Regions from separate parts of the Sporomusa intestinalis genome, predicted to be linked through region 3. Evidence: riboswitches for the same ligand, from Rfam matches in the RefSeq annotation. Region 3 holds a riboswitch; each other region holds the start of a gene.
What was found. A riboswitch is a leader RNA that binds a small molecule or an ion and turns the genes downstream of it on or off. The one in region 3 is predicted to bind thiamine pyrophosphate.

Region 1: it holds a riboswitch for thiamine pyrophosphate, as region 3 does, so the genes downstream of both, thiD (bifunctional hydroxymethylpyrimidine kinase/phosphomethylpyrimidine kinase) here and thiT (energy-coupled thiamine transporter ThiT) in region 3, are expected to answer to the same signal.
Region 2: it holds a riboswitch for thiamine pyrophosphate, as region 3 does, so the genes downstream of both, thiS (sulfur carrier protein ThiS) here and thiT (energy-coupled thiamine transporter ThiT) in region 3, are expected to answer to the same signal.

Annotation. Positions count from the first base shown of each region.
Region 1 is NZ_AP042390.1:218,576-226,247, forward strand. It holds gene ACZ481_RS01070 (phenylacetate--CoA ligase family protein) at 1-439, shown strand, start outside; gene ACZ481_RS01075 (HD-GYP domain-containing protein) at 516-1,595, opposite strand; gene clpB (ATP-dependent chaperone ClpB) at 1,760-4,342, opposite strand; TPP riboswitch at 4,687-4,799, shown strand; gene thiD (bifunctional hydroxymethylpyrimidine kinase/phosphomethylpyrimidine kinase) at 4,968-5,774, shown strand; gene ACZ481_RS01090 (hypothetical protein) at 5,815-6,507, opposite strand; gene ACZ481_RS01095 (metallophosphoesterase) at 6,778-7,672, shown strand, end outside.
Region 2 is NZ_AP042390.1:2,875,578-2,883,249, forward strand. It holds gene ACZ481_RS13500 (glutamine synthetase III family protein) at 1-18, opposite strand, end outside; gene ACZ481_RS13505 (TMEM165/GDT1 family protein) at 263-925, opposite strand; gene ACZ481_RS13510 (nitroreductase family protein) at 1,109-1,672, shown strand; RNA gene rnpB (RNase P RNA component class A) at 1,716-2,069, opposite strand; gene thiE (thiamine phosphate synthase) at 2,134-2,778, opposite strand; gene thiH (2-iminoacetate synthase ThiH) at 2,811-3,908, opposite strand; gene ACZ481_RS13530 (thiazole synthase) at 3,934-4,719, opposite strand; gene thiS (sulfur carrier protein ThiS) at 4,725-4,925, opposite strand; TPP riboswitch at 4,993-5,103, opposite strand; gene ACZ481_RS13540 (Nif3-like dinuclear metal center hexameric protein) at 5,179-6,300, opposite strand; gene ACZ481_RS13545 (tRNA (adenine(22)-N(1))-methyltransferase) at 6,291-6,980, opposite strand; tRNA gene ACZ481_RS13550 (tRNA-Val) at 7,108-7,183, opposite strand; tRNA gene ACZ481_RS13555 (tRNA-Val) at 7,286-7,361, opposite strand; tRNA gene ACZ481_RS13560 (tRNA-Glu) at 7,523-7,597, opposite strand; tRNA gene ACZ481_RS13565 (tRNA-Ile) at 7,635-7,672, opposite strand, start outside.
Region 3 is NZ_AP042390.1:4,282,660-4,290,331, reverse strand. It holds gene ACZ481_RS19970 (FMN-binding glutamate synthase family protein) at 1-1,029, opposite strand, end outside; gene ACZ481_RS19965 (c-type cytochrome) at 1,415-1,843, shown strand; gene ACZ481_RS19960 (cbb3-type cytochrome c oxidase subunit I) at 1,856-3,343, shown strand; partial or broken gene ACZ481_RS19955 (ECF transporter S component) at 3,362-3,652, shown strand; gene ACZ481_RS19950 (small acid-soluble spore protein P) at 3,761-3,910, opposite strand; gene thiT (energy-coupled thiamine transporter ThiT) at 4,146-4,808, opposite strand; TPP riboswitch at 4,872-4,975, opposite strand; gene ACZ481_RS19940 (thiamine diphosphokinase) at 5,046-5,765, opposite strand; gene ACZ481_RS19935 (FAD-binding oxidoreductase) at 6,045-7,208, shown strand; gene ACZ481_RS19930 ((Fe-S)-binding protein) at 7,209-7,672, shown strand, end outside.

The sequences.
Region 1 (7,672 bases), 1.5 Mb from region 3:
AGAAGGAATGCCGATGCTGCGGTACCGTACCCGCGACCTTACTTCCCTCAGCCGCAATCGGTGTGCCTGTGGCCGGACCGGTGTGACTATGCAGCGGGTTACAGGCCGCAGTGATGATATGCTGATTATTCGCGGCGTTAATGTTTTTCCGTCTCAGATTGAGAGTGTTTTGCTGGAAATGGGCGCTACCGCCCCCCATTATCAACTGATTATTGAGCGGAAAAACAATCTGGATGAGCTGACTGTGCTGGTGGAGCCCACGGAAGCCGGTTATGCAGAGTTGGGAGATACCGGGCTGCGCAGCCTGGAAAAAATAATTCAAAACCAGTTAAAAGCGGTACTGAATATCAAGGCCATCGTGCGGCTGGTGCTGCCGCACACGATTGAGCGCAGCGAAGGCAAAGCCAAACGTGTGGTGGACAACCGCAAACAGGCATAAAGCAAACAGGTCTGTTCTGAATCATTGCGTCAGAACAGACCTGTTGTTAGTGCGAGTATTTACACCGGTCCCTGCATTAGTTGGCGTTACTTAAATATTCCTGATTGATCAGGTGTTTAATAGCCACATTCCGGGTAGCGGCAAGATCAATGATTGTGCCGTCAGCTGTTTTAATTACCGGCCTGTCAAGCTTGTTGGCATTGAAGAAAATAACCTGGCCTGTGCTCTCATTGCTTAAAAGCACAGGCGAGTTTATCAGGCAATCGCGAATGTGCCGGATAAAGGGCTGGCACACACCCTGGTCAAGTTTGCCGAACATCTCCTTGGCCATGGCTTCCAAAACCGGGAAAGGATTGGCATGGACGCCGGTATAAGACCGCTGGTGGAAGAAATCGGCAACAGCAATGATTCTGGCATAGAGGTGGATCTTATCCCCGGTTGTCCCCAAGGGGCGCCCGCTGCCGTCCATGTATTCATGATGCTGCAAAACACTCAGCATGACCTCCTGGGGTATTGCAGGAACATGCTGGAGCAGTTTGCCGCCGGTTATGATATGGGAATTGGGATGAGCATCGGCCTCTTTGGCAATGACCAGCTTTCCCACATCATGCAGCAAGGCCGCCAGAATTAACACGTGGATTTGGTCGTCGGTCATTCTCAGCTTCCGCCCGATAATGCTGCTGATAAAAGCCACCATGACCGAATGGCGGGCCACTTTGTCGGCCAGATTATAATCGCTGACCAGCAGGTAATCCATAATTGCCGGTCCGGTGGAAAGCACAGCCGAGTAGATGCTGAACGAAGTATCCTTAAGTTCCTGTACCGGAATCTGATTGTTATTTCTAATAAAATCAAAAGAATGGGCAGCACCTGTCATCACACTGTCATATTCTTTAAAAAAGGCAATAAAGTCTGCCGTCAGACTGCTTGGCTGGGCAACCGGCGGCGGCGATTCCTGCGGGCTTTCCGTTTCCTGCCCGGCTGTTTCATCGATAATAATAATGCTGTGAACATCCCACATGAGCAGCAGGGAGATGATGCGGGGGTTGACAACAATGTCTTTCCCCAGTAAGGTCTTGCCGCTGGCTGACAGGACCGGTTCACCGATAACCATCCCGGAAACTAACTCATTGACGCTGATCATCCTTGTTGACATACTCCCAACCCCCTTTTCAGTAAAAATCATGGCAATATAAGTATAAAGTTGATCCTGGCGAATTACAATCAGCCTTAAGTCATGGATGCTAGTGCCGAGGTCCTAGAAAAAAAATCCCCGGCAAGCGGGGATTTTACGAACTCATTATTTTCAGCAGCAAGGGGTTAGGTACGGACTGTTATGGATAGTTTGCCGGCGGGGGCGTTTAGTTGTACTTTGCTGCCCTCCGGTACTTCGCCCCTGATGATCATTTTGCTCAATTCGGTCTCAACCAGGCGGCTGATTAAACGTTTCAGCGGTCTGGCGCCGAATTGCGGGTCATAGCCCTCTCTTGATAATAGTTCCAGGGCGCTGTTATCCCAGGTCAAAGTAATGCTCAATTGTTTTTGCAGGCGTTTGTTGAGGGTTTCCAGCATGATGGCGGCAATGGCACCGACCTGCCCGGCGGTGAGGGCATTAAAGACGATGATATCGTCAATGCGGTTTAAGAACTCAGGCCGGAAGTTGTGTTTCAGTAAATCCAGCACCCGATCTTTGGCGGTGGCAAAATCGCTGTTTAAAATTTCATGGGAACCGATATTGGAGGTCATGATGATCACCGTATTTTTAAAATCAACCGTGCGGCCCTTGCTGTCGGTAAGACGGCCATCGTCCAGAATTTGCAGCAGGACGTTAAACACATCAGGATGGGCTTTTTCAATTTCATCCAGCAGCAGGACACTGTAAGGGCGGCGGCGGACAGCTTCCGTCAATTGGCCCCCCTCATCATGACCGATATAACCGGGCGGGGCGCCAATCAGACGGGCGACGGCATGTTTCTCCATATATTCACTCATGTCTAGCCGGATCATACTGCGTTCATCATCAAACAGTACCTCGGCCAGGGTTTTAGCCAGTTCGGTCTTGCCGACCCCGGTCGGACCCAGGAAGATAAAGGAACCGATAGGCCGGCTCGGGTCTTTGATACCGGCCCGGGCTCTGATAATGGCTTCGCTGATGGCTGTGACCGCGGCTTCCTGACCGACGACCCGCTGATGGAGGATGTCTTCCAGGTTGACCAGTTTCTCCCTTTCGCCCGTCATCAGTTTGGTTACAGGTACACCTGTCCAGCGGCTGACTACCTTGGCGATGTCATCCTCATCGACCTCTTCCTTGAGCATGGTTTTATGGGTGCGGTTATGGGTGAGCTGTTCTTCTTCGGTTTTGAGCTTTTTTTCAAGCTCCGGTAAGCGTCCATATTTGAGTTCGGCCAGCCGGTTCAGATCATAGGCCCGCTCGGCGGCTTCCATCTGGGTGCGGACAGTTTCAATCTCTTCTTTTAAGTCTCTAAGCCGGATGATAGCCTGTTTTTCCAGCTGCCACTGCGCTTTTAGGGACTCGGCCTGCTCTTTGAGGGCGGCCAGCTCCTGGCCGAGGCGGCCAAGTTTGTCTTTGGAAGAAGAGTCGGTTTCTTTTTTCAGGGCCTGTTCCTCAATTTCCAGCTGCATAACCCGCCGCAAGGTCTCATCCAGCTCTGTCGGCATGGAATCGATCTCGGTACGCAGCTTGGCCGCCGCTTCGTCAATCAGGTCAATCGCCTTATCCGGCAAAAAGCGGTCGGAAATATACCGGTCGGACAGAACCGCGGCGGCGACAAGGGCGGCGTCTTTTATCTTTACGCCATGGTGGACCTCGTAACGCTCTCTTAGCCCGCGCAAAATTGAAATCGTGTCCTCGATGTTGGGCTGGTTTACCATAACCGGCTGGAAGCGCCGTTCCAGGGCCGTGTCTTTTTCAATATGCTTGCGATATTCATTCAGCGTGGTTGCGCCGATGCACCGGAGTTCGCCCCTGGCCAGCATTGGCTTGAGGATATTGCCGGCATCCATGGCTCCTTCCGCGGCCCCGGCCCCCACCACGGTATGCAGCTCATCGATAAACAATATGATTTTGCCTTCGGATTTGGAGATTTCACTTAATACTGTCTTCAGCCGTTCTTCAAATTCGCCGCGGTATTTGGCCCCGGCGAGCATGGCCCCCAGATCGAGGGAATACACGGCTTTATTCTTTAAGGTTTCCGGTATGTCGCCGGCAACAATGCGCCTGGCCAGGCCTTCAACAATTGCTGTTTTGCCAACCCCGGGCTCGCCAATCAGCACCGGATTATTTTTTGTGCGGCGGGATAAAATTTCAATAACCCGGCGGATTTCCTCGTCCCGGCCGATTACCGGGTCGAGCTTGCCTTGGCAGGCCAGTTCCGTCAGATCCCGGCCATATTTAGCCAGGGCCTGCAGGTTTTCGTCAGGGTTATCGGTGGTGATTGTTTGCCCGCGCCGGAACTCAGTGATAATCTCCTGAATCCGGTTTTTCGTCAGGCCGAAATCGCGGCATACTTTTACCAGGTCGGCATCACCGTCATCCGTGATGGCCATAAACAAATGTTCGACACTGATATAATCGTCTTTCATAGTTTGGGCATGTTTTTCGGCTAACGCCAGTACCCGCACCATGGCGGTATTCATGCGCAGTCCGCTGTCCTGCCCCCGGACCGCGGGAATGGTCTGCAGCAACTGCTCAAGTTTAACGGTAAACAGCCGGATGTCGACGGCCAGCTGTGCCAGGAGATAAGCCATAATACCCTCGGCATCCTTGACAAGAGCCAGTGCCAGGTGTTTGGCGGTTAGCTCCTGATGGTAGTGCAGGGCGGCCAGCTGCTGCGCTTCCTGCAGGGCCGCCGCAGCTTTCTGGGTATATTTTTCACTGTTCATTATATTATCCCTCCCTGAAAAAATTATTTGAAGTTACTGCAAGGATTATGTGCTAAAATAAGCTTACAGTTAAATATTAGCAGAAAAATGTTATTAATAGGAGTCGGATTAAAGGCAATGTACGTTGATTTTAGGCTTAATCGGCTGATTTTTTGCCTGTTAGTGCGAGCAGGCGCAGGGATACTCACCTTTACTGACTTTTTGACTTTATTTGACTTTTGTTATAGGCGTTATTACCTGTTTTAGCAGTGATATTAATCCAATGGAGGCTTGTCCGGTAGCTTTACAGATTGGATGGCTTGTATTTTTAGGTAAAATATGTTAAAATTTAAACAATTTTATAAGGTATGGGCTAGGGGCGCTGGAGAGGCCAGCTGAGATTAAGATCCTTTGATATCTTTGACTCTTTAACCTGATTCTGGATAATGCCAGCGTAGGGAAGCTAATTGCTGCCATCAACTGAGGGCACAGGTATTCCTGCACGGATTACCTGTGCCTATTTTTACCCCATCAGACTATGATCTAAGGGGTAAGAAGAATCTATACCCTAAAGGGCACGGGCGGCTTCTGCCGGCATCCCGGCGGACTGGCCCAAGCCAAGTTTTTCTAATTGTGAGGTGAGGATATGAAAAATGTGTTAACAATTGCCGGTTCCGATTCCAGCGGCGGGGCCGGTATCCAGGCCGACCTTAAAACTTTTGCCGCCCATGGGGTATATGGGATGAGCGTCATTACCGCGATCACTGCGCAAAATACCCAGGGGGTATTTGCGGTTCAGGATGTTACGCCAGATATTATCGCCCGGCAGCTTGAAGCAATTTTTGATGATATTGAGGTGGCGGCCGTTAAAATTGGCATGGTATCGCAAGTTGAGACCATACAAGTGATTGCAGACAAGCTAAGGGAATATAACGCTAAAAATATTGTCGTCGATCCGGTTATGATATCAAAAAGCGGCTATCATTTGCTGCAGCCGGCGGCAGAGAGTACGCTGGTTGAGCATTTGCTGCCGCTGGCGGCCATTGTGACCCCCAATATACCGGAAGCAGAGGTAATTACCGGTCGCTCCATCACAACCCTTGCCGATATGGAAGCCGCCGCCCGGGAGATCTTTGCCCTGGGACCCCAGAGTGTGCTGCTCAAGGGCGGGCACCTGAGCGGTGATGCCACAGATGTCTTACTGGCCGGCAGCCAGCCAGTGTATTTGCCGTCCCGGCGGATTAACACCAGGAATACCCATGGCACAGGTTGTACGCTTTCCTCCGCTATAGCGGCCAACATCGGCCGCGGTTTGCCTGTAGCGGCCGCGGTAAAGGCGGCCAAAGAATACATAACCCTGGCGATTGAACATTCCTTGTCTGTTGGCAAAGGTGTGGGGCCTACGCACCATTTTTACAGTCTGTATAAGCGGGCAGGCCTGCTGACGGATTAGGTGACGGTGCTGCACCTTGCTGCGCAGCCTGGCGCCAGTACTAGATGTGCTTGCGGGTTAAGGGGCTTTGGGGCCGGGGTATTGGCGGGGCAACAGGGGTGGCTTCTGTTTCCAGCTCCTGCGTTGTTTCCAGGTCGCTAAGGACATCACCAGGCGGCAGCTCCGTCTGGGCCGGCTTGGCGGGCGGTTCGGGGGTAATTCCTGTCGGCGGGGGACCAAAACAGGAGGTGGTGCGGCAGCGGTTGAACAGTGTTTGGCGAAGGGCTTCCAGCACAACGATCTGCTCGGCGGTAGCGCACTGGTCATCGGCAGCGGACGAGAGGCAATCAGTCACAAGCTTTACTATATCAATGGGCGCGCAGGTAATGCTGAGCAGTTCACTGCTGAAGGCAATTTTGCAGCATAGCAGTTCATTCAGCATATCGATCAGAGTGCCTGCCCGGTCATAACGGATTACGGACCGCTCAAAGATTTCAAACGGTACTCCGGGAGTACGCTGAATTTCCTCCGAGGCGCCGACCAGCAGCCGGTAGGAAGCAACAAGTGAGGAATAGTTGGGGATAACAGCATTGATGTCAGCTAACAGGGTATTGATTATTGAAATATTGTCGCTGGTCGTGCTGGTCGTGGTATTAGTGGTAGTAGTGGTACTGTCGGTGGTATTGGTGTCCGGATTAGTGGTGGAGCTGGTAGTGTTGCAGGTCGTATTGCAGGTGTTGGTTATAACCGCCATGGTAATCCCTCACCTCCTTTCAGAGTACAGCTTCAAAAGTGAGCACTGTACTATATGCCGTATGTTTTTGCCTAAAAAAATATGCCCTTATTAACAAAAAAACAATAAGTTATAGAAGAAACCGGTAATTTTGTATACGGTTTCTTTGTTTTTATCTATCATTTTTGACTGCTGGATATAGAGCTTTTTTTTTTCGCTAAGATCTACTATACTAAAGGTATTTTACGGAGATAATTAGGAGATACGGATAAGGGTTATAAGGAGGCTAATATGCAGCATGGTCCGGCACTCTATGGAATCTTGTTCATACTGGCGCTTTTTGGCGGGCTGACCTGGCTGGGGGTCCGAATTCTGCCTAAATGGCACCCTGTTTATGCCGGCAAGGCGGTTAGGTATGGTTACTGGCTGGCCACCATCCTATCATTCGCGATTCTTGGCAGCGGCCGCTGGCTGCGCCCTGCCGGCGAATGGGCCCGGTATGCCGCTTACGCGGCGTATGTATGGCTGTTTGGACTGTTGTTCATGCTCGGGGTACTGCTGGCCGGCTATGTTGTCAGGCTGCTGGCAAGGCGGTTTAGCCGCCGGCAAACCGGACAAACAGCGACAGAACCGGCAGCGGGAGGAGTAGCGGCCGGGGGCGGGTTAACCCGCCGGCAGTTTTTACAGGGGGCCGTGGCTGTGGTTCCGGCCCTGCCGCTGGCGGTTACTGCGTATGGCGTCGTTGGCGGGGATACAAATATTGTTGTTCACCGGTATACCCTGTCTTTCCCGCAATTGCCGCCGGCGCTTGACGGCTATTCCATAGCTCAAATCAGTGATACTCATATTGGTTCATTTTTTGGCATGGATAAGCTGGATCGGGTACTGGCCATGGTTAAGCAGGAAAAGCCGCAGCTATTGACAATTACCGGCGATTTGGTGGACGATCTGGATTTGCTGTCGCCGACAATGGCGCGGCTGACCGCTTTTCATTCTGAACTGCCGCACGGTATGTTCTACTGCCTGGGCAATCACGAATACTTCCGGGATATTGGCCGCATTCGTAAGGCTTTGTATGCCAGCCCGGTCACGGTGCTGGAAAACCGCAGCCAGGCAGTAGGCGGCGGGTTATATCTGGCTGGTGTGGATTATCCCTGGGGCAGAAACAAAGCAGAGCAGGAAGCGA
Region 2 (7,672 bases), 1.4 Mb from region 3:
TTGACCTAGCTTGCTCATCAAAAAAACCCCTTTCAATTTACAGTAGTTAATGGTGTAATATTTTGGTTGTTCTCAATCAAACTATCAAGCAATAATAAACCTTCGCCAATGCATAAAAAAAAAGACTCCCCCTACATAAAATGTGGAGTAGTCATCATTGACTCAGGTAATATTTAAATATGTTTATATTATAGCATAAAAAAGCTATTTGTCTAGGGATTAAACAACATTAAAATTATTTTTTCTTTAGGCTGCGTCCTGCTTACGGCTGCGGCAGCCTGTCGCCACTTTTCTGGGCGATCAGGAAAGCCGCCAGGCAAATTACCGCTATTCCCCCCACCAGCAAGGGCGTTGTCAGCAGCTCGCGCGGCAGATAGGCATACAGGCCATAAACACCAAAACCAATAAATACGAAGGCTGCAAACCATTTAACCAGCCGCTCCGGTATTTTTTTGCCTAAGACCACACCGATAAGAATACCGATTGCATTGGCGATCATCATGCCGGCCGTTGTTCCCAGCCATACCGGTATCATTGCGCCGGCAAACTGAGCGGCCAGCGCCACGGTGGCGAGCTGGGTCTTATCCCCCATTTCGGCAATGAAAAAGGCGATGGTTACTGTCCAGAACGGGCTGCGGTCCCTATCCCGGTCCTCGCCATTTAATTTGTCGCCCCGGATTGTCCACAAGCCAAATATAATAAAGGAGCCGGCGGCAGCGATCTGAACATACTGCAGGGGGATAAACAGGGTGATGTAGCTGCCGACAAGTACAGCAAACAAGTGATTAAGAATGGTGGCCGCCAATACACCCCACATGACAGTGCGCCAGTGGTAGCGCGTGGCAAAAGCCATCCCCAGCAATTGGGTCTTATCGCCCATTTCCGCCAGGATGACAATGGTTAGTGAAGTCAAGAATGCCGTCAAAGAAATTTCCTCCTATAAAACAGCTTACTAATAGTATGGCCAGAAGCCGGCAATATTTTGTCCGCAGCTTTACATTTGCCCCGGATTAGGATAAGATGTTTGCAAACAGCTAAACTCTCCGCCGCGTCAGCCGCAAAATTTGCCCTGACCAAGCTTTACTTACTTCGGAAAGGATGGATGGCAATGGAATTACAGGCCGCTATAACCAGCCGGCGCTCCGTACGCAGCTATACCACTACAAAGGTTGACAGGCCGACGATTGATAAACTGCTGCAGGCTGCAATTCAGGCCCCCAGCGCGATGAATTCTCAGCCCTGGGCCTATGGCGTTATCCAAGACGCCGCGCTGCTGCAGGCCTATTCTGATCGCAGCAAGCAACTGCTGCTAGCCCTGCTTGACCAGGTGCCGAAACTGAACAAATATAAACCGGCCCTTGAGAACCCAGAATTTAATATCTTCTATAATGCCCAGTCACTTATCATTATTTTTGCCAAAGCCCAAGATCCCCAACACTATGAAGACTGCTGTCTGGCTGCTCAGAACCTCATGCTTGCCGCCCATAGTTTAAACCTGGGCACCTGCTGGATTGGTTTTGCCCGGCCTTTTCTCAATTTGCCGGCAGTCAAGGCAGAACTTGCTGTCCCGGCGGAGTTTGAAGCAGTGGCTCCTATTGTTGTGGGCTACCCCCAGGTCGGCAGGCCGCCGGCCGTCCCCCGGAAACCGCCGGAAATTTTATTCTGGAAATAATATAACCCACAGCCTTGCTGGCTGCGGGTTATATTATTCCCTTTATCTGAGTATTCATTAAGCCGAGTTCTGTTCCGTAGCAACGGCGATGATCATTTATCTTGGCCGGCAGTTGCCTGACGGCTCTAGCGACACAACCCGGAAGGATCAGCGGGCCGCCTCATCCCTTCCCTATTCGGTCTTGCTCCAGATGGGGTTTACCTAGCCAGTCAGTCGCCTGACTGCTGGTGCGCTCTTACCGCACCGTTCCATCCTTACCCGGCTATGCCGGGCGGTTCACATTTCTGCGGCACTTTCCCTGAGGTCACCCTCGCTGGACGTTATCCAGCACCCTGCCCTGCGGAGCTCGGACTTTCCTCGGATATACAGGTATATCCGCGATCATCTTTCCTACTCAGACTATATTTGCTGGGAACTTTAATTTTATCACCAGTCAAGCCACAAGTCAAATACGGCCGGCTTTAACGGCACGCCTGCCGGATTGCCCGGACCTTGGCGGGAATATCAGCCGCCCCGACAATGTCGGTAACGATGGCCACGATACGGGCGCCATGGTGCCTGACCTCTTTTACATTGCCCTCCTTAATGCCGCCGATGGCGACAAATGGCAGTGCATGATTGCGCGCGACATATTCCAGATAAGTAAGCCCTACCGGCGCGCAAACGTCTTTTTTGGTCCGGGTGGCAAAGATCGGCCCTACCCCGATATAGTCAACACACCCCAGTGCGGCTGCCGCTTGGGCCTGGGCCGGTGAATGGGTGGACAAGCCCAGCAGCATATCCGGGCCGATTAACTCTCTAACCTTGGCCGGCGGCAAATCCTCCTGCCCGATATGGACGCCGTCGGCTCCAATCAGCAGGGCTAAATCAATATGATCATTAATAATAAAGGTAACGCCGGCCTGCTGTGTCAGTTCCCGTATGATCAGGCACTCCTGATACATTGGTCCGGCCTTTTTATCTTTTTCCCGGTATTGTATGACCTTAATACCGGCGCTGATAAGCAATTGCACTACTTCCACATTGCTGCGGCCCAGTGAATGCTCTTCGGCGGTTAAGGCATATATGGCTGTGGTTAAAAAATTAGTCATCCCCGGTCTTGGCATCCTTCTTCCCTCCTTCGTTGGCACTCCGCCCGCTATAGCTGCCAGTCTTTATAGACAGGCTGGTAATTGCGGGCATACAGCATCGCCGCCATTTCAGCTACGCTGCGTTCGTCAGAGATTTCAAACTGGCCGACAGCCGCCGCTTCCGAGTGCCCGCCCACGGCGGTGCACGACCCGGCTGACATTTTGGTAATGCCGAGTTCGAGCATATTATTGCGCAGGGCGGCGCTCTCACGGGTCGACAGGGTGATCCCCCCGCGCGGCATAAACAACCGGAAAGCCAGAATATATTGCACTAAATTTTTATCACTGACAATGACCCGGGGCGGAAAACCGCCGACATGGGGCCGCATCCGCGGCGGCGACATGCTGATCTCGACCCCGGGGTAATTGCGCTGGAGGTAATCGGCATGCACACCTGTCAAAAACGCCTCCTGCCGCCAGTCACTGAGGCCCAGAAGCGCCCCGATATTAACGGTGCGCATCGCGGCCCGGCAGGCCCGTTCCGGAGCATCCAGGCGGTACCGGTAGTCCCGTTTGGGGCCGGCCGGATGCAGCTCAGCGTAGGCTGCCTCATGATAGGTTTCCTGGTAAATGGTCATGCCGTCCACACCGGCCGCTGCCAGCTCACGGTATTCATCGGTAGTGAGAGGATATATTTCAATACTAATCGAGGTGAAAAAGTCTTTTAATATCCGGACACAGTCTTTAATGTAGCCTACAGAAGAATGATGGCGTGATTCGCCTGTAAGTATAAGGATATGCTTTAAACCGGTGGCGGCGATAGCTTCGGCTTCAGCCCGGACCTGATCCAGTGTCAGTTTTTTTCTCTCGATTGCGTTGTGGGCGTGAAAACCGCAGTATACACACTGATTAACACAGTAATTAGCCAGATATAGCGGTGTATAGAGCAAAATGGTATGGCCAAAGTGCTGTACCGTCAGGCGGTGGGCCTGCTGGGCCATAGCCTCAAGCTGCTGCTCGGCTTGGGGTGATAATAAGGTCAGATAATCAGCTACAGTTAACCGGTCTTTGCTGATAACCCGTTGAATATCGGCAGCAGTAACCTGGGCAAAGATTGCTGCGAAGTCAAAATCCCGGTATTTTGACAGTTCCTCATAAACACTCACAATATACCTCCTTGCCTGCTGTTATTCACTCGCGGAGAAAACCCGTCAGGGGCGACGAGGCCGCGGCATCACCCTGGATGGCCCCCGGACCGGCGAGATAGGCTTTGCGCCCTGCGGCGACGGCCAGACCAAAGGCTTCGGCCATAACAACCGGGTTGCGGGCTGTTGCCACCGCCGTATTTACCAGCACCGCCGCCGCCCCCATTTCCATGGCTTCGGCCGCCTCGGACGGCCGGCCGATACCGGCGTCAACAATAATTGGCAGCGGCACTTCTTCAATCAGGATTTTTACCATTTCCTTGGTCTTCAGACCGCGGTTCGTACCAATCGGCGCTCCCAGCGGCATAACCGCGGCGGCCCCCGCTGCAGCCAGACGTTTGGCCGCCATTAAATCAGGACTCATATAGGGGAGCACCACAAAACCCTCGGCCGCTAACACCTCGGTGGCTTTAATTGTCTCGATATTGTCAGGCAGCAGATAGCGGTTATCGGCAATCACTTCAATTTTAATCCAGTTGCCGCACCCGGCGGCTCTGGCTAACCGGGCAATGCGGACCGCCTCTTCGGCATTTCTGGCGCCGGAGGTATTGGGCATTAAGGTACAGGTACCCGGTATGTAGTCAACTATGTTTTCTTCTTTATAGGCCGGGTCAATCCGCCGTAACGCAACCGTGATCACCTGCGAGCCGGAAGCGCTGACCACCTCTGGTATCAGCCGGTTGCTGGCAAATTTCCCTGTTCCTAAAAATAACCGGCTGGTTAATTGCTTGCCGCCGATAAGTAAGGCATCGCCCACGGGGTCTTTCGTCATCACAATCAGCCTCCTCCTACAAAAGTAACCACTTCAAGACAGTCTTCCGCTTGTAAGATAATTGTCTGCCACTCTTCTTTTTTAACGATTTGCCGGTTATGCTCAATCACAATGACCTCAGGATTGAATTTTTGCCTGCCAACCAGTTCAGCCAGGGTAACGCCGTCCGGCATGTGCAGCTCTCGGCCGTTTACAGTTAATCTCACACTGCTTCCTCCTTCATAAAAAATAAAAAGCACGTCGCCCCCACCGGGTAATGACGCGCACAATTACACAAATTACACACGACCTCCCTCCGCAGGTATTATCCCGATCAGGTATTGGAGGTAAGAAACTTAATAGTTTCACTCTCAGCCCATAACATGAGCTCCCTCGGTCAGCCAGTTTTTGATTTATATGTATTTATTGTATACCAAAATTAGGCAACCCGTCAAGCTGCTGCCGGCCCGTTAACCGGAGCTAACAGAATGTAAATGCGTCTTTATTCGACTGATTGCCAATAATTGTAATATCCCAATGATTTTTGCCGGCCCATTGCTGCAGATAGTCGGCCACAAAACCGACAACCGGCTGTTCGGTGGCAAAATGGCCGGCATCAATAATGGTCAGGCCGGCCGCGGCCGCCTGCTGGGCCTCATGATATTTCACGTCGCCGGTAACCAGAACGTGGGCACCGGCGGCAACGGCCTGCTGGATCAGACTGGCCCCGCTGCCGCCGCATACGGCCACCGTGCCGACCTGTTGTTCAGCCTCAGCGCCGGCCACTCTGACGGTGCCAATCTGCAAGGCTGTTTTTACCTGGCTGATAAACCGGGCCAGCCCCATTGGCGCAGCCAGGGCCCCCACCCGTCCCAGGCCATAGCTCGGGCCCTTGTTTAGCAGCTGATACTCGTCATAGGCCACTTCCTCATAAGGGTGAGCCGCCACCATGGCCGCAATGATCTGCGACCGCAGCGAGGCCGGAAAAACAGTTTCCAGGCGGCATTCGTCGGCAAATTCAAGTTTTCCCTGCCGGCCGAGGAAGGGTTGGGCGCCGGTTAATGGGAAAAAGGTTCCCGTACCCTGGGTTTGAAACGTGCAGTGGCTGTAATTGCCGATATGCCCGGCGCCGGCTGCGGTGATTGCCGTCCGGACCTGGTCAACATGCGTGGCCGGCACAAAAACAGCCAATTTATGCAGTGGCTCCTGATAGGCAGTAGTTAGCGGCCGGATTTCCGTTAATGCCAGCTTTTGCGCTAATACATCATTCACCCCGCCGCGGGCGCTGTCCAGGTTAGTATGCGCGGCATACACCGCGATGCCGGCTGTAATCAGGTCAGCCAGCAGCTTTCCCTGGGGGGAATCTGTACGGATACGGGTAAGGCCTTTGAAAATCAGCGGGTGATGAACGACAATCAGGTCCGCGCCGGCGGTAATGGCCTCAGCGGCAAGGGCCTGGTCCACATCTAAGGCTACCATTATTTTCTGAACCGGTTGCGCGGGATCACCCAGCAGCAACCCGACATTATCCCACGGTTCCGCCAGCTGCGGGGGCGCCAGTGTTTCCAGCGCGTGTAAAACATCACGGCAAATTACAGACATGACAGCTTTTCCTCCAAATCGTTAAGCTTACTGGTGTATTCCCGGTATTTAGCGGATTTTACTGCGCCGTCACTCCCGCTCATCGCCAGAATTACGGCGCGCAGATGACTGATCAGTTCATTCATGTGCTGCCTGAGTAGCGGATGCCTGGACTGCCAGAGCAGCGGCCCAATCTCATAGAGTGACTTGTCGGCAATGGAGCCGGCGCCAGGCTCGGCCGCCATAATCTGGTAGAGTTTCCCCTCTTCCAGCACCAACTGTTCGTCAACAATCTGCCAGCCGTGGGTATCGAGCCACTCGCGGACCGCAGCGGCGGCAATCATTGGCTGCAGGATAAGGCGCTGTATCCTGCCGGTTATATCCGGACAGGCTTGCAGGATCGCAATGATGTTGGCACCGCCCATGCCGGCAATGACCACAATGTCGGCTTCCCCCGGTTGCAGGACCGCCAGGCCGTTACCCAGGCGAACCGAGATCGCCTGCTGCAGCTGCGCTGCCGCCACCGCATTTTTGGCCGATACATACGGTCCGTGGTGAACATCACCGGCAATAGCCCGGGTCACAATCTTTTCTGTTACAAGATATATGGGCAAATAGGCATGATCAGTCCCAATGTCGGCCATAGTCCCACCGGCCGGCACCATGGCGGCAATCGTCTGTAAGCGCTGACCCAATTTCACAAACAGCCCTCCTGGCAATTATTGTTGTTATCTTCTCCCCTTATCCTTTGGCTCATAGCCTTGATTGCTTGCCGATTCTGATGGGTAGCAAAAAACCTGCGAAGTTAAATTCGCAGGTTTTTTGCTGTGGTGGGCGATGACGGGATCGAACCGCCGACATCCTGCTTGTAAGGCAGGCGCTCTCCCAGCTGAGCTAATCGCCCATGTTTGGATAATAAAGGAAGTTCTTCGCTACCGCTCAGAACTAAGCGATTCACACCAATCAGCCTTCGCCTCACGGCTCGCCTTCTTGGGTTCTCTGCTTATGGTGGGCGATGACGGGATCGAACCGCCGACATCCTGCTTGTAAGGCAGGCGCTCTCCCGGCTGAGCTAATCGCCCGTATTAATTTTGATATTGAGAAAGGAGGTTCTTCGCTACGCTCAGAACTAAGCGATTCGCACAGATTTCCGCGTCGCTACGCTCCTAAAAATCTGGCTCTCTGCTTATCACACAGGTTCTCATTTCGTCTATCGACTCGTGAGAACCTGGTTCGCTGCTTATGGTGACCCGTAAGGGAATCGAACCCTTGTTACCGCCGTGAAAGGGCGGTGTCTTAACCGCTTGACCAACGGGCCGTTTGAGAGGTGGGATGCGGTCTCCCACATCCCACGTTGGTGGGCCCACCTGGGATCGAACCAGGGACCAGCCGG
Region 3 (7,672 bases):
ACTAATCCCGCTATTCGCCAAATACCGCTTGGCCCGCACCAGGGCATAGATGTTAGGCAAGCCAAAATCATCCTGCTTAATGGGCGCTGTTGCGTGCGTTCCGCCGCCGGACCCGTCAATCACGACCGCATCAAAGCCCAGGCTGACGGCAACCGCTAAATCTTCCTCAATCCGGTCAGTGGCCATAAGTTTGAGGGCTATGGGAATACCCTTGGCTCTTTGGCGCAATTTATTCATAAACGCAGGCCAATCGGCAGGGGTTTGAATTCCGGGCGGGGCAGGCAGGGCAATAGCCGGTTCGCCGGCAGCCAAGCCGCCGAGTCGGCGCGCCCTGCCCTCGATTTCCACCGCATCAATGCGGGATGTGCCAATATCAGCCCCCTGGCCCATTTGAACCTCCAGCATATCGGCGGCGGCGATTTCCTGGTCTGTTCGCCCGCCCCAGGACCAACGGCAAATTTGTAAAATAAATTTGCCGGCTACCACCGGTTCTGCCGGCAAAAACGGGCCTTCGCCGGAATTTGTCGCTGTTTGCAGCACTTTCGAGGCTCTGGCCAAAGCCAGTTTCGCTTCCTCGCTGAGGGCCAAACCGTAGGCCATACCCGCAATCATAAGCGGGATTTTTATAGTCAGCGGTTTTGCCGCTTGCGGGCCGATGGTTACGTTCATGTCAATGGGCGCACTTGGGGGCAGGGCGAAGGCCGTCATTTGCCGGGGGGTAAACATCAGGTGGTCATAACCGGGAAAATGCTTGGGTGAGCCTAGCGGCCTGGCTATACCTTTGCCGGTTTCGGCCCGTAAGCTTGTCTCAATTAAATTTAGCACGGAAAACCGCTGCAGTGATGGGTACAGCTCGGCCAGGTTTCGCTCATAATCAGTGGACAGCAGCTTGGATAAAGCAGCGTCCGAGACCCGGTTTATGATACAGCGCACAATTGGTTTAGCCAGCAAGACGGCTGCTGCCGCTGCCAAAAGCAGTGACAGCAGCAGCAACAGCAATAATTGGGAATTACTGATAATAATTGGCATAATGTTTTTCCCTGCCTGGATTTTTGCTTACTAGTCCGCCAAGTCTGAGCTATAGGCTGAATTGCGCGAAGTTTTTCGCCCGGCAAGGCGAAGGACGCTAACTGATTCAGTAAGTTCTGCCGTAACGAGGCCGGTAGGTGACAGGCCTCTTATTACTTGCGCGGCCGCGCATAGCGGGCATCTGCAAGGTGACGACAACGAAGCCGGACGGGAAATACCGCGCTAAGAACACCGCAGGTTTAGGCGTGGTGGACTACCAGTAGTATTCAACATTTCGCGCCGCTTTAAACCAGGGGGTGGTTATGGGGCCGGCAATGACCGGCTTGCTGTAAAGACTGCTACTTTGTGTTGAATACGGCAATAATAGGCAAGAGGGGGAGTTGCCGTGGCCAAATTGTATGTCTTTATTAGTCTTTTGTTAGCTACCATAAGCCTCTTTACCTTGCTTGTCTATCATTCCATCCTTAATGCTTCCTCGGCCCGGCCGGTTCCGCCGGACGCGATACCGGGGAAAACCGCCTTTCAGAAGCGAGCCTGCGTCGAATGCCATACTGTTTTTGGCAACGGCGGCTATGTAGGGGGCGACCTTACGAAGGTCTGTCAAAAAAGGGGAGAAGCGGTACTTAAGGACTATCTGGTACACCCGCCGATATTAACCGGAGCCAAACACAAGCGTCATGCCCAGGTTACCGAGCAAGAGGCTGAGGCCATTGCCGCCTATCTTAAATTCCTTAGTACCATTGATACCCTTGGCTGGCCCCTTGATGCCAATAACCGCGGTCATTCGGGGCAGCACCCGGAAGACATAAGGTAAAAGGAGCTTATAATGCTAATCTCCCAAAAACTGTGTTATAAGTACGCTTTGATCACTTTTTTATTTTTTGGCCTGCAGGGGATCATCGCGCTGGCCGGTGCCTTGGAAACCGTGTTTCCCGATGTGCCCATGCCGCTTCCATTTACTGCCGGCAGAGCCTTTCATCTCAATATCAGTATTATGTGGCCGCTGTTTGGCATAACCGGGATCATCTACTATTTTTTTTGCAGTGAAGCCGGCAGGGAAATCTATAGTGTAAGACTAATCGAAGCAAATTTTTGGCTGTTGTTAGTCACGATAGTAACAATACTTGGCTCACTTATCCTTGGGTTCAATGCAGGCATTGAATATCTCGAAGCGCTGCCGCCTCTCAAAGTGGGGATTGCGATCTCTATCAGCATCCTGTTTTATAATCTTATCCGGACATATATGGCAGCAAAGGTACCAAAAAGCCGGGCCACGCTGGTTAGTATGTTAGCGGGGAGTTTTACCCTGATCGTTTTTTTTATTCCCAACATCCTGCGTTATTCGCATCCGGTCGCAGAAGAATTCTTAAAGTTCTGGGTCGTTCATCTGTGGGAGGAGATGAGCCTGGAACTTATCGGCACCGGCGTGCTGGGGGCCGTTGTGGTGACACTGCCGGGAATGCAGCGCCGGGTCATTGAAAATGTACTTTATTTGGATATGATAGTTATGGTGGTAACCGGTGTTCTGGCTACCGGCCATCATTATTACTGGACCGGCGGACCAGCCTACTGGATTTGGGTCGGCGGCGCCTTTAGCACAATCCAGATCGTGCCGGTGTTATTACTGCTTTATTCTATTATGAGGACGGTAAAAGTCCAGTATTTTTACCAATTTGGACAACGGGAGAAAATGGTTACAGCCATGCTGGCGTGCAGTATGTTTTATCATATTTTTGGAGCCGGTCTGCTGGGCTTTTTTATGGCTATTCCGGCTGTTAACAAATATATTCACGGAACGTACATAACCTCCGCCCACTCCCATCTTGCGGTGTTTGGCGTCTTTGGTTTTCTGGTGCTGGCCCTGAGCTATTACATCTTTTTCTCAGAGGTCGCACTTGACACAAAAAATTATTTGTTTAGCTGGATCGGACTCCTGCTGCTCAATGGCGGTTTATTGATTATGTCAGTCGCCCTGCTTGTTGCCGGCGGCCTTCAGTCGCATTTCTGGTATGTTCTGGGCTTAACTGTTGGTCAAACCAACCAGGGGCTTTTTCCCTGGCTGCTGCTGCGGCTGGCAGGCGGGCTGGTATATGCCGCGGGCAGCTCGCTGCTCACCTATGTAGTTATAAACAAAGCCTGGAGCAGTTTTTCGCTCTGTTTTCCTTCGCTGAAGCTGTTGGAAGAGCAGCAATGTATGGCGCTAAAAGATCTTCACACCGGCTTTCAACAAGTAGTGGTTACGGCGAATAAACTGGAACAGGCATTAAGGAAAACGAAAATGGTATTGGATGAGTATCTTAAACCAAAACCTTAAGGGGCATGGTTTTTATGGGCTCCCTTTACGCTGGCCATTGTCGGTCTCATGGGATATACGGTCGGCGCCATCTGCGAAACCAACCGGACGTTGACGGCCTATGTCCTGATCCTGGCGGCGGCTTGTTGCATGAAAGTGGTTGCTTATTATGGCGCCGCAGGGATTATTTACGGCAGCTGGCTGGTGCCGATGGCATCCATTCCCGGCAACCTCGTTCAGAGCGGCGTGGCGGCGGTTATTGTACTGCCGGTTGTGGTCAAGTCGAGAAAATATGCGGCTGTTTGGTTCTGGGCAGGAAGCCGCAAGTAAAGCAGCTATTCAAAAAAGATGTCCTACAGTTCAGGAACTGTAGGGCATCTTTTTTGGCCGTAATGGCTGTTAGTGCGCCGGCTATTCGTATGCGTGTTAGACAAGGAATTAGGAGCCTTCGCCGTGGCGCTGGCCGGTGTGGTTATGATTTTTAACCTTCTTGGAGCCGGAAAGTGGTTCCGGCATATCGCTATCCTGATTTTTGCTGCGTTTAGGCGGATGGGGCTGATCCACAGGGTAAGCTTCCGGTTTCGTCATATATTCTTCCTCCCTCCGGTAGTTGCTGGATATTAATATCAGTCCGGCGATTAGCCGGTGCTTATACCTTACTATATAACTTGCGCGGCTTACCTGGTTTTATGCGTGGAAAACCTGCGGTTAATTGTGCTGTTTTGCCACAAGCAAAACAGTAGCCTAGTAGCCTGTCCCCGCGTCGTAATAAACATTGTCCCGCCAATGGCGGGACAGTATAAATTTCATCCAGGAATCAGGGTTATACTTTCGTTTCTTTAACATGGTCGCCAACCAATGCCTGCCGTTTAATGGTCATTTCAATCCGTTCAATCGGCAGCAGGCGCATGATAATTACGCAAACAATAAATTCAATACTCAGGTAGCTGGCATTAAACAGGAAGGAATACAGATAGGGCGAGACCGTCGGCGGCGCATAGCTGGCAAAAAACACGATGCCGGAAAGATAATGGAAGATAAACCGTCCCATAATGCCGACAGCAGCCCCCGTCAGGTACCGGCCCTTGAAATAGCCTGCCAGCCCCAAAGCCATAAAGGGCAGCGGATAATCAAACAACATCTGTACCGGGTGCAGGATAAAGGGGTCCTGGATCAAATTAATCATACCATATAAAAAACCGGTGAGATACCCAACCTCGGGGCCGTAAAAAAACGCCATCAGCAGTATGGGAATCATGCTGCCGGGAGTTACGCTGCCCCCCTGCGGCATATGGTATAGCTTAAAGGCGTGCAGAATGGCAGCCAGAGCAAGCGCGAGCCCGATATGGGACATCAGCCTGGCGTTACATGTTATCTTCTTCATGCGCAGCAGCGCTGCGACCAGCAGAATAACTCCTCCCAGCGTCAACAGTACGGTCGGGCTGGCTGCAATCGTTGCCAGGTTGTCCAGCAGATTGCCGTTCATATCTTTTCTCCTCCATTCGAAAATAAATACAAGCCGCAGGCCCTGGCAGGCCTGCGGCTTTTGCTGTACGTCAAGTCGCTTCCCTACGCTGGCATTATCCAGGTCAGGTTAAGGGTTAATGAAATCTGCTTTCATCTCTCAGCCCGCAGGCACCCCTAGCATATTTGGTATTTTATTCCACTATAGCACTGTTTGGTTTAACCGGCAAGTATTTTATAAGTTTTGCAAGTTTTGTTCTTATTTATCATGGGGCCATTGCAGATAAACCCCCAGCAAGCCTGCAGCCACCGCTACCGTTACTTCCTGACAGGCGGCCAGCGGCCGGTTGCTGATGGCGTAGGGCCGGTCCCGCCGCAGCTCGGTTTTCTGCAAAGGCCAGCGCACGCCGTCAATGGAAACCCCCAGGCAGCAGTCGGACAGGGAAAGCAGGGAGACGACGGCAGGCTTGGCCTCCGCTTTTATCCGCACGGTATCCTGGCCTGCTATAAACAACATGACTTCCGACTCATCGGCGGCAATCCCTTTGCCGCCAAGTGCTTCCCAGCCGGCTAACGACTGAATATTGCTAAAAGTATGGTCAAACCGCCCACCCCAGACACCGGTGACAACGGCAGTGGCCGGACCGTACATAGCCCGGGCTCTAAGCAAAGCCAGCTGAAAATCGGTATGATCCTTGTCGGCGGGATAGGCCTCGACCGGCACGCCCAGGCTCTTGCCCCAGGCCCACGCCTCGGGGCTGGCGCTGTCGCCGTCGCCAATGATCCGGGCCGGGGTTATACCGGCCTGGCGGCTGATATGGATGCCGCTGTCGATACACCACAGAGGGGCCTGGGGTGCCAGCTGCAGAAACCATTCTGCGGCCGGCGGTCTGCCGCCGGCCGCCAGCAACAGCGTTGCCGCCGGCAGCGGTTTGCCAAATATAAGCTCTGCCTGCGGCAGCTTTACAGTATGTCCCATGTTTACACCTGTCCCATTCGAATACTTTAAATCTTTACTTCACCCTCGCGTCCTTATTATCCTTTTCGCCTTTAATTAGAGCTGTCAATAAACCAGGCCGGGGGCTGCTTGGGGATGAAACACATAACCTGTCCCCATGTTTTCTATCCCCATGTTTTCGTGTTTGGGGACTGATTTGGCGGGTTCGTCAGCCAATTCCTGCGTTTGGTCGTAATTGTATGTTGCGCGGAGCAACAAGCCGCTACTATTATATTAGAATATTCTGAAGGAGGTCTTTCCGTGAGCCAATCCGTGTTCCCCCGGTCAAGCGAGGAGTTGCAGCATCTAGTGCGGACAGCGGCTGATACTGGCAGTCTGCTATATAACTACCGGCCGGGAAAGTCTGCAGGCGTAACCATCGATTTGGCAAAATTGGATAAAATCATTGAAATTGATACGGCTAACCTTGTCGCCACTGTCGAGGCCGGCGTTACACTCGGGCTGCTGGCCGAGCGGTTAGGCGCGCAAGGCCTGCGTTTTATCCCGGCCGACACCCCGTTTTATCATCACAAAACGGTCGGGCAGCTGTTTTATGAAGGCTGTTCTAACCTATCCAGCCTGAAATACGGGAGCGCCAAGCATTTCCTGATGGGCTCGGAGGTTGTTCTGCCGACAGGCGAGGTATTGAAAACAGGCGGTAAAACTGTCAAGAATGTTACCGGTTATGACTTTACCCGTTTTTTTAACGCGCCCTACACCGATTATGGCATTACCGCCCAATTTCTGCTGAAATTATTGCCTGTGCCGGAGACGCGCAAAGGGGTGGCCGTCACTTTTTCCAGCCTGGAAGCCATGTTGGCCTTTGTCAAAGACCTGAGAGAAAGCCGGTTGGTACCGGCCTATTTGTTGTGGGTGGATGACAGGGTGCAGGATTTTTTCCCAAACAACCGGCAAGGTCAGCTGGTTATGCTGGAGTTTGACGGCTTGCGGGAAGAAACCGATGAGCAAAGCAAAAGTGCGGCGGCGCTTATTAAAAAGCAGGGCGGGACGGTCCGGGAGGCTTATGAAGGGCGCGGCCAGACAGCAGTTACCTGGAACGGTCTCTATCATCAGGCCGGCAGGTACGTCCTGACTGATGAATATAAGCTGGCCTTTACCCGTCAGGCCGAATTCATTGGCGCCTGTTATGAAGCGGCCAGGCGTTGTGGCGTTCAAGCCGGCCTGTTTGGCCAGGTGGCGGAGGGCAAACTCAATATTGCTTGCCCCGGGCCGGAAGCGGACGCTGCTTTTATTGCCGAGCTGCAGGCGGCTGTTAAGCAGGCGGGCGGCATTGCGGCCGGCAAGTATGAGCGGCTGGCCGGAGGTCCCGGCGGCGGTGCTCTGGCCGAGCTTGAGCAGCGAGCCAAGCTGGCTTTTGACCCGCATCTTATCCTGAATCGCCTGACGCTGCAAGGGGGGAAATAAATGGCGAACCATTACGGAGAATGGCAAAAACAACTGGTCAAATGCATTCGCTGTGGTACCTGCCGGTCTGTTTGCCCGGTTTTTCAAGCCGCCGACAATGAAAACACCACAGCCAGAGGCAAAGTCAAATTGCTGGAAGCGGTTAGTGAGGGAAAATTAGCGCTGACCCCTGCGCTGCAGGCCCGCATGTCCAGGTGCTTATTGTGCAAAGCCTGCGTCAGCGGCTGTCCCTCCGGCGTAAGGACCGATGAGTTGTTTTTAAGCGCCAGGCAGGTCCTGGCTGCCAACAATGGACTGCCTCTGGCTAAAAAGCTGGCGTTCACCGGCCTGACCTACCGCCGGCTGTTTGATCTGGGGCTCAAAATGGGGGCTGCTTTTCAGGGGCTTGTCTTTAAAGATGCCCCAGGCGGCAGGGGGAAATTAGCCCGTATCCCGGTGCCTGGCGCCGGGCTTAGTCAGCGCCG